Regions from separate parts of the Micromonospora sp. WMMD1274 genome, predicted to be linked through region 1. Evidence: riboswitches for the same ligand, from Rfam matches in the RefSeq annotation. Region 1 holds a riboswitch; the other holds the start of a gene.
What was found. A riboswitch is a leader RNA that binds a small molecule or an ion and turns the genes downstream of it on or off. The one in region 1 is predicted to bind cyclic di-AMP.

Region 1 (6,919 bases):
CATCTCGCTGACCCACTTCACCGGTGCCCAGTGGAACGAGGGCCGCAGGGTCTCCCGCTCCGAGGCCCGCCCCGGTGACCTGGTGTTCTTCGGCTCCGACCTGCATCACGTCGGGCTCTATCTCGGCAACGGGGTGATGGTGCACGCGCCACGTACCGGCAAACCGGTCCAGGTGTCGAGCATCAACACCCAGCCGCTCGCCGGCTTCGTCCGGGTCAGCTGACCCGCAACCCCTGACAGCGGGAAGGCCCCCGGTCCGCACGGACCGGGGGCCTTCTCGTGTGCGGTGACGGGTCAGCGCGGCGCGCCGACCGGGGACGGCAGGATCAGCACGTCGTCCAGGTTCACGAACATGATCCGGTGACCGAACTGGACCTGCACGTAGCGGTTCTCGCCGCGGACCACGGTCCGGTCACCCGGTGCGGAACCGTCGAACGAGACCGCCCGGTAGTACTCGCCCGGCAGCACCCCGCCGACCGCGTACCGCTGGCCGGCGGCGAACGTGTACTGCAGCGGCGAGATGGCCTGGTACGGGATGGTGTCCGGGTAGGCGGCCTGCTCCGGATAGGCCCGCCCGTACACCGGGATGGTGGCCTTGCCGGGCCGCGGCGTCACGACGAAGCCGGTGGCCCACTTGGCCGTCGGCGCGGAGGCCGGGTTGAGGAACCACGCCTTCTGGCCGAGGTACCAGATCGCCGTCCAGTCGCCCTGGCGGCCGGCGAGGGCGTACGTCTGGCCGGCCGAGGCGCGGGCGCCGTGGTCGGAGATGTACATGGTGTCCGGCGTGCCGTCCGGGCGCAGCCCGAGGTCGTTGACGAGCGGGGCGTCCGGGCTCGGCGCGGTCCGCAGGATCACGGCCGAGGAACCACGCGACGGGCACGGCTCGGCCGGCGGCCGGGGCGTCGGGACGCCGGGCGGCTGCTGGTTGCAGCCGGTGAACGCGGGCCGGTTGGTGGCGAAGTCCGGGTCGATGGTGACCAGGCCGGTCCGGGGCGTGCCGGTGCCGCGGAACGGCGCCTTCATCAGGTCGAAGTAGTGCGACCAGTCCCAGTACGGTCCCGGGTCCCAGTGCATGCCGCCCACGTTGGCGGCGGTGATGCCGGGCACGTTGTCGTGGCCGATGATGTGCTGGCGGTCCATCGGAATGCCGAGCTTCAGCGCCAGGTGACGCACCAGCTTGGCGGAGGTGCGGTACATCGCCTCGGTGTACCAGGTGCCCTGACCGGCGAAGCCTTCGTGCTCCAGGCCGATGGACTTCGCGTTGACGTACCAGTTGCCGGCGTGCCAGCCCACGTCCTTGGTCTTGATGTGCTGGGCGATGTAGCCGTCCACCGAGCGCAGCGTGTAGTGCCAGCCCAGGTAGTCGGCCCGCTTCACCAGGTCGACGCTCGGGCCGAAGTAGCCCTCGGTGTCGTGGATGACGATGTACTCGATCTTCTGCTGCTTCGGCCGGTCGCCCAGGTCGTGGTTGCCGTAGTCGCCCGGGTCGTCGCTGAGCTGCTCGTACGGCGCGGGGATCCAATCGCAGGCCAGCCGCACCGGGCACTCCAGCCCGTCCGGCCGCTCGGCGTTGCGCAGGCCGAGGCGGGCCAGGCGGGAACGGTCCGGCTTCGCGGCGGTGGCGGCGAGCGTGACCCGCTGGCCGTCGTCGGTGGTCCGGCTGGCCCCCTGGCCGAGCTGGTCGTACACCTCGTCGGCGAAGGCCGCCGCGGCGTCGGAGGTGTCCGCGCCGGAGTACCGGGCCACCGCCGCGTACCAGGCCGCCGGGTCGGTGCCGGCACCGACCGGCCCACCCAGGGCCTTCTGGTACGACGCCAGCAGCGCCGCGCCACCGCGGATGTTCGCGGCCGGGTCGGTCCGCAGCGTCCCCGCGTCGAGCCCGGTCAGCGCGGCGGCCGCGTCGAGCGTCTGGAGCGAGGCGGGCGGCAGCGGGGTCTCCCGCTGCGGCGCGGCGGCCGTGGCCGGGTCGAGCTTGAGCGGGCGGGCGTCGTCGCCGCGCGGGTCCTCGTCCTCGTCGACGTGGGCGCTGCCCGGCATGGCGAGGATGTGCGTGGCGTCGGTCAGGTGCATCGGGCCGTAGCCGCCGCTGGTGCTGGGCTGCCCGGTGTGCGTGTCCCAGCGGGACTCCAGATAGGAGACGCCGAGCAGCACGTTCTGCGGCACGCCGTACTCGGCCGCGGCGGCGGCGTATTGTTGTTGCCGGTCGCTCGCGGGCGCGGGCGTGTCCGGCGCGGCGGTCACCGGGCCGGTCGTCGCCAGCGCGGTGGCTGTCGCCACTGCGGCGGCGAGCAGTATCCGTCTGCCCGACGGCGGGGCGGAGAGGTGCATCGAACCTCCTGGACAGGGATGGGGGTCACTGCGTTTCCACCCTCACTCCGCACACCCGTGAGGGTCAATACCTTTCCAGTGGGTAATCAGCCTTGAAAGAAAATTTCACCTCCGCGCGGGTGCGGCACCGGATCGCGTACGGAGTGTCACGGCGCTGGAAGTTGCGGATCGATAACGGTGGTCCCTACTCTGGTGAATCGTCGGCCGCACGTCTCACCGTCCAACCCGGTCGGTGACGGTCCGACACCGCCGAGTCGCCTCCGGGCGAGCCGGGGAACCAGGTACCTGGGGTGAATCCGCAGCGATGCGGTAGGGCGGCTCCCTTCCCGCCCGAATCCGTCAGCTAACCCGGTAGGCGGTACGGAAGAAGGAGTACGGACGCCCGGTGGCACTCCATGCCCCGCGGCCGTCGTCGAACCGGTCGGCCGACCGGTCCTTCGTCGCGCCGCGTTCCCGCTGGTCCCGCTTCACCACCGCCCTCGCCGCACTGGTCGGCACCGCCGTCGTCCTGACCGGCGGCGCCACGGCGGCACACGCCGAACCCTCGGTCGCCGAGATCGAGGCCCAGATCGACCGCGACTGGAACAAGCTCGAACCGGTCATCGAACAGGTCAACGCCGTACGCGGGCAGCTCGCCGCGCGGCGCAAGCAGGCCGACGCGCTCGGCCGGCAGATCGCACCCCTCCAGGCCCGGGTGGACGCCGCACTCGGCCAGGTCGGCGGGCTCGCCGCCGACGCCTACAAGGGCGACAACCTCTCCACCGTGAACGCGCTGCTGGGCAGCCGTTCGCCCGGTGACCTGGTGAACGGCCTGGAACTGCTCGACCGCTTCGCGCACCGCCAGCACGAACAGGTGCGCTCCGTCGCCGCGCTGCGCGACGAACTGGCGGCGAAGAAGAAGCCGCTGGACGAGATGATCGCCGGCCTGGCGCGTACCGAGGCCCAGCTCGCGGCGAAGAAGAAGCAGATCGACGCCGAGATCGCCAAGCTGGAGAAGCTGCGGCTCAAGGTGTACGGCAAGGGTGGCGGCGGCCCGCTGCGCCCGGCGCCGTGCCCGGCCGGCTACCCCGGCGGCCCGGCCGGTGCGGCGGTCAAGTTCGCCTGCGCCCAGATCGGCAAGATCTACGTCTGGGGCGCGGCCGGACCGGACCACTTCGACTGCTCGGGCCTCACCATGGCGGCCTGGGCCAAGGGCGGCGTCTCACTGCCGCACAGCGCACGCCAGCAGCACGGCGTGACGAAGCGGATCAGCCGGGCCGAACTGCGCGCCGGTGACCTCGTCTTCTACTACAGCGACCTGCACCACGTGGCGATGTACGTGGGCGACGGCTGGGTGGTGCACGCCTCCCAGTCCGGCAAGCCCATCACCATGAAGCGGGTCGACGACGGCGACATCAACAGCTACGGCCGTCCCGGCTGAGGTCGTGCTCCGGGGCTCCGCCGGTGACGGCGGGGCCCCAGGCGCGGCGCCCCAAGCGCGGCGTCAGCGGGTCGGCCAGGTCCGCCAGCTCTGCCAGGACCGGCTCGGCGTCGGGCCGCGCTGCCCCTGGTAACGCGAACCGTAGACGGCCGAGCCGTACGGGTGCTCGGCCGGCGAGGAGAGCCGGAAGATGCAGAGCTGGCCGATCTTCATGCCCGGCCAGAGCGTGATCGGCAGATTCGCCACGTTCGACAGCTCCAGCGTGACGTGGCCGGAGAACCCCGGGTCGATGAAGCCGGCCGTCGAGTGGGTCAGCAACCCCAGCCGCCCCAGGCTCGACTTGCCCTCCAGCCGGCCCGCGAGCTGGTCACCCAGCGAGATCACCTCAAGCGTGGACGCGAGCACGAACTCGCCCGGGTGCAGCACGAACGGCTGCCCCTCCGGCACCTCCACCATCGAGGTCAGGTCGTCCTGCTGGATCGACGGGTCGATGTGCGTGTAGAGGTGGTTGTTGAAGACCCGGAACAGCCGGTCCAGGCGTACGTCGATGCTCGACGGCTGCACCAGCGTGGGCTCGAAGGGCTCCAGCGCGAGCGTGCCGGCCTTGATCTCGGAGACCAGGTCGCGGTCGGAGAGCAGCATCGGAACACCATAGCGACCGGTACGGGTGACCAGCGTGTCGCACTACATCTTCGTACACGTGTTCGATAGAGTGTCCACATGGCTTCCTGGTCCGAATTCGCCGCCGACGAGCCCCGCCTCGCCGACGAGCTCCGCCTCCTGATGCAGCAGTACGGGCCGGGCTTCGGCTACCTCGCCACGGTCCGCGCCGACGGCGGCCCCCGGGTCCATCCCGTCTCCCCGGTGATCACCGACGACGGCCTCTGGTGCTTCGTCATCGACTCGCCGAAGCGCCGCGACCTCGAACGCGACGGCCGCTACGCGCTGCACTCGTTCCCGCCGGAGGAGAGCGACGACGAGGCGTACGTCGCGGGCCGCGCCCGGCCGGTGACCGACCCGGCCACCGTGGCCCGGCTGGCCCGGATCGCCCGCGCGTCGCCGCAGGGCGACTGGCGACTGTTCGAGTTCACGGTCGAGGCGGCGATGCTGACCCGGCGCGACCCGGTGGCCCAGCCCGGCGCCGCCCCGCCGCAGGTGCGGGTCTGGCTCGACCCGCGCGGAGCCGAACCGGCCCGGCGGGAGCCGGTGGGCGCGGAGGCCCGGCGCGGCCGGCACGGCTTCGACACCCGCCGCCCGGCCGCCTGACCCGACCCGGAACGAAACGGTGCCGGCCCCGTCCGAGGACAGGGCCGGCACCGGTACGTGGTGCGAGGGTCAGGCCGCGCGGTAGGCGTTCCACGCGGTGAGCATGCGGCTCGCCTGGCCGGCGGTGAACTGGTACATGCAGGAGTCGTACGTGTAGTCCATGAAGTTGGTGATCGGGTCCTTGCCCGCGGTCGAGCAGGTGTCCCGCCCGGTCGGGCACTGGTACGCCGGCGACGCCTCGGCCGGGGTGTCGGAGACGCTGTCGCCCGAGCCGGAGCAGCCGCCCTGGAAGGTGTGGTAGAGGTTCAGCCAGTGGCCGACCTCGTGGGTGCCGGTGTCACCCTGGTTGTAGTTGGTCGCGGTGCCGCCGGGCAGCGACTCGTTGAGCACGACCACGCCGTCCATCTTGTCCAGCGTCCGCTTCGGGAACGTGGCCCAGCCCAGCAGGCTGTCGCTCAGCTCGCCGAGGTAGATGTTCAGCGTGTTCTTGCCGCCCTCACGCAGCGAGGTCTTCATCGAGCGCTCGGCGGAGGAGCCCTGCACGATCGGGTACCACGACGGGTTGGTCACCCGGTTGATCTTCGTGAGCTGGAACCCGAACGCGGTGGCGGCGCCGCCGGTCGAGCCCGCGTACGACTGGTTCAGCACGGTGATCTGCTGGTTGATCATCGAGTCGGTGATGTTGCCGCCGGCCCGGGTGCTGTTCTCCTGGATGACGTGCACGACGACCGGGATGGTCACGGTGGCCAGCGGCGCGACGGCGCCGGTCCGGAAGTTGGCCCGCTCGCGCTGCGCCGCGGCGAGGTCGGCCTCACGGTCACGGACCTGCTTGGCGGTCAGGTGGTTGGGGTCCAGCTTGGCGTTGCCACCCTTCGCGACGCGCGCGTTCGCGTGCTCGTCGGCGTGGGCGTCGGCCGGCTCGGCGCAGACGCCGGCCGGGGCGGCCGAGAAGGCCGAAGCAGCGGGGACGACGCCGACGGCGGCGGTGCTGAGCAGCAGCGCGAGGGTCGACGTCGCGACACCGGCGGTACGCCGGGTCAGCAGGTTGGGACGGAGTCCCATGGGCCCACCTCTTTCTGACGGCGTGCCAGGGGGTGTGTCACGCCGGTTCGGAAACGTGGGGCAGACGTTACATCCCATCGACAGATTTGAGAACGCCCATATGTTGCCGACGTGCAACTTCGCGCCGGCCGGCCTCGCTTGAGTGCTTGATCCACTCCAGCTCGGGGAGGTGGCGGGGTCAACCGCCCGCCGATGCCGCCACCTCGCCGAAGTGGCGCGGGCACCTGGATGCACGAGGGTGGGGGTCTTCAGGTAGAGTGGTGCCGCTTGCGGGTGTAGTTCAATGGCAGAACATCAGCTTCCCAAGCTGACAGTGCGGGTTCGATTCCCGTCACCCGCTCCACCGCGAAGGCCCCAGCTCAGGACAGGTTTCCTGGCTGGGGCCTCGGTCGTTCCTACCGCCTCTTGCGCTGGCCGTGCCCGGTACGTGCCCGATCGCGGCCCTTCTGATCTGCTCGCTGAGCCCACTCGCGATGTGCTCGTCGCTCCTTGGCGGTGTGCTGGTAGATCAACGCGGCGCGCGTGGAGGCGTGGCCCATTCGGGCCATGATCAGCCGATGTAGCCGACGCCTACGCGCAGGTGGGTGACTAATTGGGTGACGACCGGTGTGGACTCTCGCGGACAACGGCGGATCGCAGGGGATTCCTACGCAGGCGATGTGCTTACGCGAGTCGTGGCTAAACCTTCGTGATCATTCCTTCGGGACGAAGAGGTCATCGCAGCTCGAACGTGAAACGCTCCTCACGGCCAGCCTCTCGGTCCTCGGCTTCCACGGCTCGCAGGAGGCCGCAGATCCTTTTGAATCGCTCCGCTCCGAGATTCCTCTCGCTGACCTGCCAGTC
Region 2 (6,919 bases), 3.9 Mb from region 1:
CGACTCACGACGGTCGATCTGTCGACCCGGAGCCACGCCGGCAGCTCCGGTGACCGGCCGTCACCCTGCCTCGCACCACCGCGCCGCCCGTCCCCACCGGGCTCCGTGCGGCGCGCCTGTAGAACAGGAGCAAACCCCCGTGAAACTCTCACCTCGCTTCGCCGCGCTCACCGGCGCGGCCGCGGCCGGCATCCTCGCTGCCGGCACCGCCGCGGCCGTGCAGGCCGCGCCACCCGGGCCCGCCGCCCCGGACCCGGCCCAGGCCCGCGCGACCGCCGCCGACTCGGCCCGTGCCCTGGTCGCGAACCGTCCCGCCTACCTGCAGGCCGGCTCCGACGACGCGTTCGTCCAGAAGCCGGTCATCTCCTCCGAGGGCACCCAGTACGTGCCCTACGAGCGCACCTACAAGGGCCTGCCGGTGGTCGGCGGCGACTTCGTGCTCGCCACGGACGCGGCCGGCAACCTGAAGTACGCCTCGGTCGCGCAGCAGCGGCCCATCGGCGCCCTTGCCACCACGCCCGCGCTGACCCGGGACGCCGCCGCGAAGACGGCGCGCGCCCAGCTCACGACCGTGAACGCGGTCGAGGGCACCACGCTCGTGGTCTACACGCTCGGCGCCGCACCGGCGCTGGCCTGGGAGACCACGGTACGCGGCACCGGCGCGGACGGCCCCAGCCGGCTCACCGTCGACGTCGACGCCCGCACCGGCGCGGTCCTGCGCAAGCAGGAGCACGTGGTGCGCGGCACCGGCACCGGCGCCTGGAACGGGCCCAGCCCGCTGACGCTCAACACGACCCAGTCGGGCTCGACGTACACCATGAAGGACCCGACGGTCACGAACCTGAGCTGCCAGGACGCGGCGAACAACACCACGTTCAGCGGCTCCGACGACGTCTGGGGCAACGGTACCGCCACCAACAAGGAGACCGGCTGCGTGGACGCGCTGTTCTCCGCGCAGACCGAGCACAAGATGCTCGCCCAGTGGCTGGGCCGCAACGGTGCCAACGGCAACGGCGGCTACTGGCCGATCCGAGTGGGCCTCAACGACCAGAACGCCTACTACGACGGCAGCCAGGTGCAGATCGGCAAGAACACCGCCGGTCAGTGGATCAGCTCGCTGGACGTGGTGGCGCACGAGATCGGCCACGGCATCGACGACAACACCCCCGGCGGCATCTCCGGCGGCGGCACGCAGGAGTTCGTGGCTGATACGTTCGGCGCGGCCACCGAGTGGTTCGCCAACGAGCCGTCCAGCTACGACGCGCCGGACTTCCTGGTCGGCGAGAAGATCAACCTGGTCGGCTCCGGCCCGATCCGCAACATGTACAACCCGTCGGCGCTCGGCGACCCGAACTGCTACTCCAGCAGCATCCCGTCGACCGAGGTGCACGCCGCGGCCGGCCCGGGCAACCACTGGTTCTACCTGCTGGCCAACGGCAGCAGCCCGACCAACGGGCAGCCCTCCAGCTCCACCTGCAACGGCAGCAGCGTGACCGGCCTGGGCATCCAGAAGGCCATGAAGATCATGTACAACGCGATGCTGCTGAAGACGTCGTCCTCGTCCTACCTGAAGTACCGCGTGTGGACGTTGCAGGCGGCGAAGAACCTCTACCCGAGCGGCTGCACGGAGTTCAACGCGGTGAAGGCGGCGTGGACCGCGGTCAGCGTACCGGCCCAGTCGGGCGAGCCGACCTGTGCCGGCGGCACCCCGACGCCCACGCCGAGCACCACGACCACTCCGCCGTCGGGCGGCTGCTCCGGCAACAAGCTCGCCAACCCGGGCTTCGAGTCGGGCAACGTGAGCTGGAGCGCCTCGTCCGGCGTCATCACCACCGACAGCGGCCAGGCCGCACACGGCGGCTCGTACAAGGCGTGGCTGGACGGGTACGGCTCGTCGCACACCGACACGCTCAGCCAGTCGGTGACGATCCCGGCCGGATGCCGGGCGACGTTGAGCTTCTGGCTGCACGTCGACAGCGCGGAGTCGACCACCAGCACCGCGTACGACAAGCTCACCGTCAAGGCGGGCAGCACCACGCTGGCCACCTACTCCAACCTGAACAAGGCCACCGGCTACGTGCAGCGGTCCTTCGACATCTCGTCGCTCGCGGGCACCACGGCGACCATCTCGTTCAGCGGCGTGGAGGACAGCTCGTTGCAGACGTCCTTCGTCGTCGACGACACCGCGGTCACCCTGAGCTGACCGTGGCGTAGCGCGGCCGGTCGTCGTCCTCCCGGCGACCGGCCGCCTCGTCGTGCCAGAGCCTCGCCGTGCCGGGCGTCGCGGGGTCGCGGGGTCGCGGCGCCACGCCGGCCGTCGAATCAGGCCGGGCGCCCGGCCCGGGACGGGGTGCCGCGGTCGCGGTGGATCCGCGCGGCCGCCTCGTGCATCGCGCGGCCGAACAGCTCGGCCTGGTCGCCCATGGTGCCGAGCCGGGCGGCGAGCGCGTCGGCGTCGGCCCGCGCCGACGCGCTGACCTGGGCGTCCAGCTCGGACAACGCGGCGTTGGCGGCGGTGACGAGGTGTCCGCAGAGGACGTCGAGGGGCTCGCCGGCCAGCTCCGGGTCGACCGTCACGGAATCCAGCCGGCCACCCTGGACGGCGACCGCGCGAACCCGCCCGCCGGCGGCCGTGCCCTCGGCGCGGAGCAGGTCGCCCGGCTCGCCGTCGGCGTGCGCCGAGGCCCGGGAGCGCATCGCGGTGAGCGCCTGCTGCGTGCGGGTCAGCATCTCGTCGAGGCTCGCGGCCGCCGAGAACGGGTCGTTGGTCATTTCCGCGCTTTCTTCACGTCTTAGCCGAGCACCGTGACCCTAGCAACCGGCTCCGACGAATCGCGGTCACCGGCTGTCGCGGGCCGCGCCCCGGCGCCGCGAGCAGGCCGGACACCGGCGACGCGGCGTGTCGCGGACGGGTGAACGCCCGGCCGGACGGACCGGCCGGGCGTTCTCCGGACCGCTGTCAGCGCAGGCGCAGCCGCTGACCGGGGAAGATCAGGCCCGGGTCGTCGCCGACCACCGCCCGGTTGCGCTCGTGCAGGGCACGCCAGCCGCCGTCGACGCGCTGCGCCACGGCGATCTCCGACAGCGTGTCCCCGCGCCGGACCACGTACGTCCCGGCACCGCTCGCGGGCTGCGGCGCGGCCTTCGTCGCGGGCCGCTCCGGGGCGGCCTTGCGCGGGGCCGGCCGCTCCGGGGCGGCCTTGCGCGGAGTGGCCTTCGTGGTGGCCCGCTCGCCGGCCGCGGCCGACCCGGCGTTCGCCGAGCCGCCCTTCCTGCCGCAGACCGGCCACGCGCCGATGCCCTGACCGCGCAGCACCTTCTCGGCGACGGCGATCTGCTCGGAGCGGCTGGCCAGGTCGGCGCGGGCGGCGTACTTCTTGCCGCCGTAGCCGTTCCAGGTGGCGCGGGAGAACTGGAGCCCGCCGTAGTAGCCGTTGCCGGTGTTGATCTTCCAGTTGCCGCCTGACTCGCAGCGCGCGACCGCGTCCCAGTTGACGCCCGCGCTGGCCGGGGCGGCCGGGCCGAAGAGGGTCGCGGCGCCGACGGCGGCGCCGGCCAGAACCGCCCCGAGAGCGGTACGGCGGCTTCGGGCTGAGTATTCAGTTGCCATGTGGATTCCTCCACGCCGACGAGGTGAGCTGTCGGGTTCGGGCCGAGGAGCCCGGCCGCCGGTGGCGGCTTCACCCCGAGGTGACGATGCACCGTGGAACGTGTGGTTCCCCCGCTCCCGCGCGAGGTTCGGTTACCGGGGACGGCGGCGGGATTTGGCGTTTCCGGCCCGCGGTGTCCGCGTCTGCGAACGAAACCGACGCTAGGAGCGTTTTGCGACGATCGTCCACTTCTTGTGATGCTCTTCACCCGGCCGGGCTACCGGCGGCGGCGCTACGGTGGCAGGGCCAGGCAAGATCACGGGAGGGCGGGACGGATGACCGATCACGGACACGAGCTGACCTTCGGCGGCTTCATCACCCCCGCCGCCGGGCAGCCCGACCAGGTGGTGGCGCTCGCCCGGCTCTGCGAGCAGGTCGGGCTGGACCTGGTCACCTTCCAGGACCACCCGTACCAGCCGGGCTTCCTGGACACCTGGACGCTGATGTCCTACGTGGGCGCCGCCACCGAGCGCATCCGCCTGGCCGGCAACGTACTCAACCTGCCGCTGCGCCAGCCGGTGGTGCTGGCCCGCAGCATCGCCAGCCTGGACCTGCTCACCGGCGGCCGGGTCGAGCTGGGGCTCGGCGCGGGCGCGTTCTGGGACGCGATCGAGGCGACCGGCGGGCGGCGCCTGTCCCCCGGCGCCGCCGTCGAAGCCCTGGACGAGGCGATCCGGGTGATCCGCGAGGTCTGGGACACCGACCGGCGCGGCATGATCCGGGTCGACGGCGAGCACTACCGGGTGGTCGGTGCCAAGCGCGGGCCGGCGCCGGCGCACCCGGTGGGCATCTGGGTCGGCGCGTACAAGCCGCGCATGCTGCGCCTGGTCGGCCGCGCCGCGGACGGCTGGCTGCCGTCGCTGTCGTACCTGCCGAAGGGCCCCGACGAGCTGCCCGCCCTGAACGCGCTCGTCGACGAGGGCGCCCGGGCCGCCGGGCGCGACCCGGCCGCGATCCGCCGCATGCTCAACGTGACCGGCACGTTCGCCCGCTCGTCGGCCGGTTTCCTGGCCGGGCCGCCGGACCAGTGGGTGGAGGAACTGGCCGGGCTCACGCTGGAGCACGGCATCACCACGTTCATCCTCGGCAGCGACGAGCCGCGCGCGATCCAGATATTCGGCCAGGAGGTCGCGCCCGCCGTGCGGGAGCTGGTCGCCGCCGAGCGCGCCACGCCCGTCGGCGGCACCCGCGCGGCCGCCGAGGAGCAGGCCGCCGCCGGCGGCCCGAGCACGCTGGGTGTCACCCCCACCCCCGACCCGGGGGTACGCCTGAGCGCGCGCCGCCCCTGGGACGAGTCCACCCGCCCGACCGCCCCGCCGCCACCGGCCGGGCACACCTACCCGGCCCGGGGACAGGCCGCCGGGCAGCACCTGGTGGACGTGCACGACCACCTGCGGCAGGAGCTGGCCCAGGTGCGCGACCTGCTGGAACAGGTCAAGCAGGGCTCGGTCACGCCGGGCCGGGCGCGGGCCGCGCTGAACGAGATGACCATGCGGCAGAACAACTGGACGCTCGGGGCGTACTGCGCGGCCTACTGCACGATGGTCACCCAGCACCACGGGCTGGAGGACGCCTCGATCTTCCCGCACCTGCGCCGATCCGAGGCCGGGCTGGCCGCCGTGCTGGACCGCCTGGAGGAGGAGCACGTGGTGATCCACGGCGTGGTGGAGAGCGTGGACCGGGCACTCGTGGAGCTGGTCCGCCGGCCCGGCGACTTCACCGGACTCCAGGAGGCGGTGGACCTGCTCACCGACACGTTGCTGTCGCACCTGTCGTACGAGGAGCACCAGATCGTCGAGCCGCTGGCCCGGCACGGTTTCTTCCCCGGCCAGCTGTGAGGTAGCTGACTTTTGGTTCCCTAAGTCAGGAGGTACCGTCGACGCCATGACGGACCTCCTCGCCCAGCGTGACTCCTGGTCCACCGCCAACTGCTCGATCGCCCGGGCGCTCGAGGTGGTCGGCAACCGCACCACGCTGCTCCTGCTGCGGGAAGCGTCGTTCGGCACCCGCCGCTTCGACGACTTCGCCCGGCGGGTCGGCGTCAGCGAGCCGGTGGCCGCCGCACGCCTCAAGCAGCTCGTCGCCGACGGGCTGCTCGACCGGCGTCCCTACCGCGAGCCCGGGCAGCGCACCCGCGACGAGTACGTGCTCACTGCCAAGGGAAGCGACCTGATCCCGGTGCTCGTCGCGCTGCGGCAGTGGGGCGACGCGTACGCCGCCGACGAGGCCGGCCCGGCGGTCCGGGTTGCCCACCACGAGTGCGGCGCGCCGGTGCACGCGCGGCTGCGCTGCGACGCCGGGCACGACGTACCGCCCGGCGAGCTGGCCGTCCTGCCCGGTCCGGGCCTGCTGTCCGCCTGACCTCCCTTCGCCACCACACCTCGGAGCGAGACCATGAAGATCGCTGGAAGCACCGCCCTGGTCACCGGCGCCAACCGCGGCTTCGGCCGGCACCTGGCCGCCGAACTCGTCGCGCGCGGCGCCACCGTCTGGGCCGGCGCCCGCAACCCGGACACCGTGGACCTGCCCGGCGTCACCCCGGTACGCCTCGACATCACCGACCCGGCGTCGGTGGCCGCCGCCGCCGAGCGGGCCGGTGACGTGACGCTGCTGGTCAACAACGCCGGCGTGAGCACCGGCACCGACCTGCTCGACGGCGACCTCGCGCAGATCCGGCTGGAGCTGGAGACGCACTACCTCGGCACGCTGTCGGTGGTACGGGCGTTCGCGCCCCGGATCGCGGCCAACGGCGGCGGCACGATCCTGAACGTGCTGTCGGCGCTGTCCTGGTTCACGTTCCCCGGCGTCGGCGCGTACGGCGCGGCGAAGGCCGCCGAGTGGTCGATGACGAACGCCCTGCGCGTCGAGCTGGCCGGCCGGGGCGTCCGCGTCGCGGGCCTGCACGTGGGCTACATGGACACCGAGATGGCCGCCGCCGTCCCCGGCCCGAAGGCCGACCCGGCCGACGTCGCCCGGCTCGCCGCGGACGGCATCGAGTCCGACAGCTACGAGATCCTCGCCGACGAGGTCGCCCGGCGGGTCCAGGCCGGACTGTCCGGCGGCGTGGCCGCGCTCTACCCCGCACTCCCCTGAGCCGACCCGTCTTCGCCGAGGTGGCGGCGCCACCTCGGCAAGACGGTTCCGCTGCCACAACTACCGCCCGAGGTCCCTCCATCTGGGACCAGCCTCCCCCACTCTGGGACACCCCAGCGTGATCAACACCAGCTCGCCGAGGTGGCCGGGTCAGAGCCCGTGGGATGCCGCCACTT

Region 2: it holds a riboswitch for cyclic di-AMP, as region 1 does, so the genes downstream of both, ACN27D_RS32885 (transglycosylase family protein) here and ACN27D_RS14005 (NlpC/P60 family protein) in region 1, are expected to answer to the same signal.

The regions. Positions count from the first base shown of each region.
Region 1 is NZ_JBMHMG010000001.1:3,033,590-3,040,508, forward strand. It holds gene ACN27D_RS13995 (C40 family peptidase) at 1-223, shown strand, start outside; gene ACN27D_RS14000 (N-acetylmuramoyl-L-alanine amidase) at 295-2,328, opposite strand; cyclic di-AMP (ydaO/yuaA leader) riboswitch at 2,566-2,700, shown strand; gene ACN27D_RS14005 (NlpC/P60 family protein) at 2,714-3,748, shown strand; gene dcd (dCTP deaminase) at 3,812-4,390, opposite strand; gene ACN27D_RS14015 (pyridoxamine 5'-phosphate oxidase family protein) at 4,469-5,014, shown strand; gene ACN27D_RS14020 (zinc metalloprotease) at 5,084-6,076, opposite strand; tRNA gene ACN27D_RS14025 (tRNA-Gly) at 6,346-6,419, shown strand; gene ACN27D_RS14030 (barstar family protein) at 6,791-6,919, opposite strand, start outside.
Region 2 is NZ_JBMHMG010000001.1:6,948,773-6,955,691, forward strand. It holds gene ACN27D_RS32875 (M4 family metallopeptidase) at 140-2,203, shown strand; gene ACN27D_RS32880 (YbaB/EbfC family nucleoid-associated protein) at 2,323-2,772, opposite strand; gene ACN27D_RS32885 (transglycosylase family protein) at 2,960-3,610, opposite strand; cyclic di-AMP (ydaO/yuaA leader) riboswitch at 3,609-3,754, opposite strand; gene ACN27D_RS32890 (LLM class flavin-dependent oxidoreductase) at 3,926-5,488, shown strand; gene ACN27D_RS32895 (winged helix-turn-helix transcriptional regulator) at 5,535-6,011, shown strand; gene ACN27D_RS32900 (SDR family oxidoreductase) at 6,045-6,743, shown strand.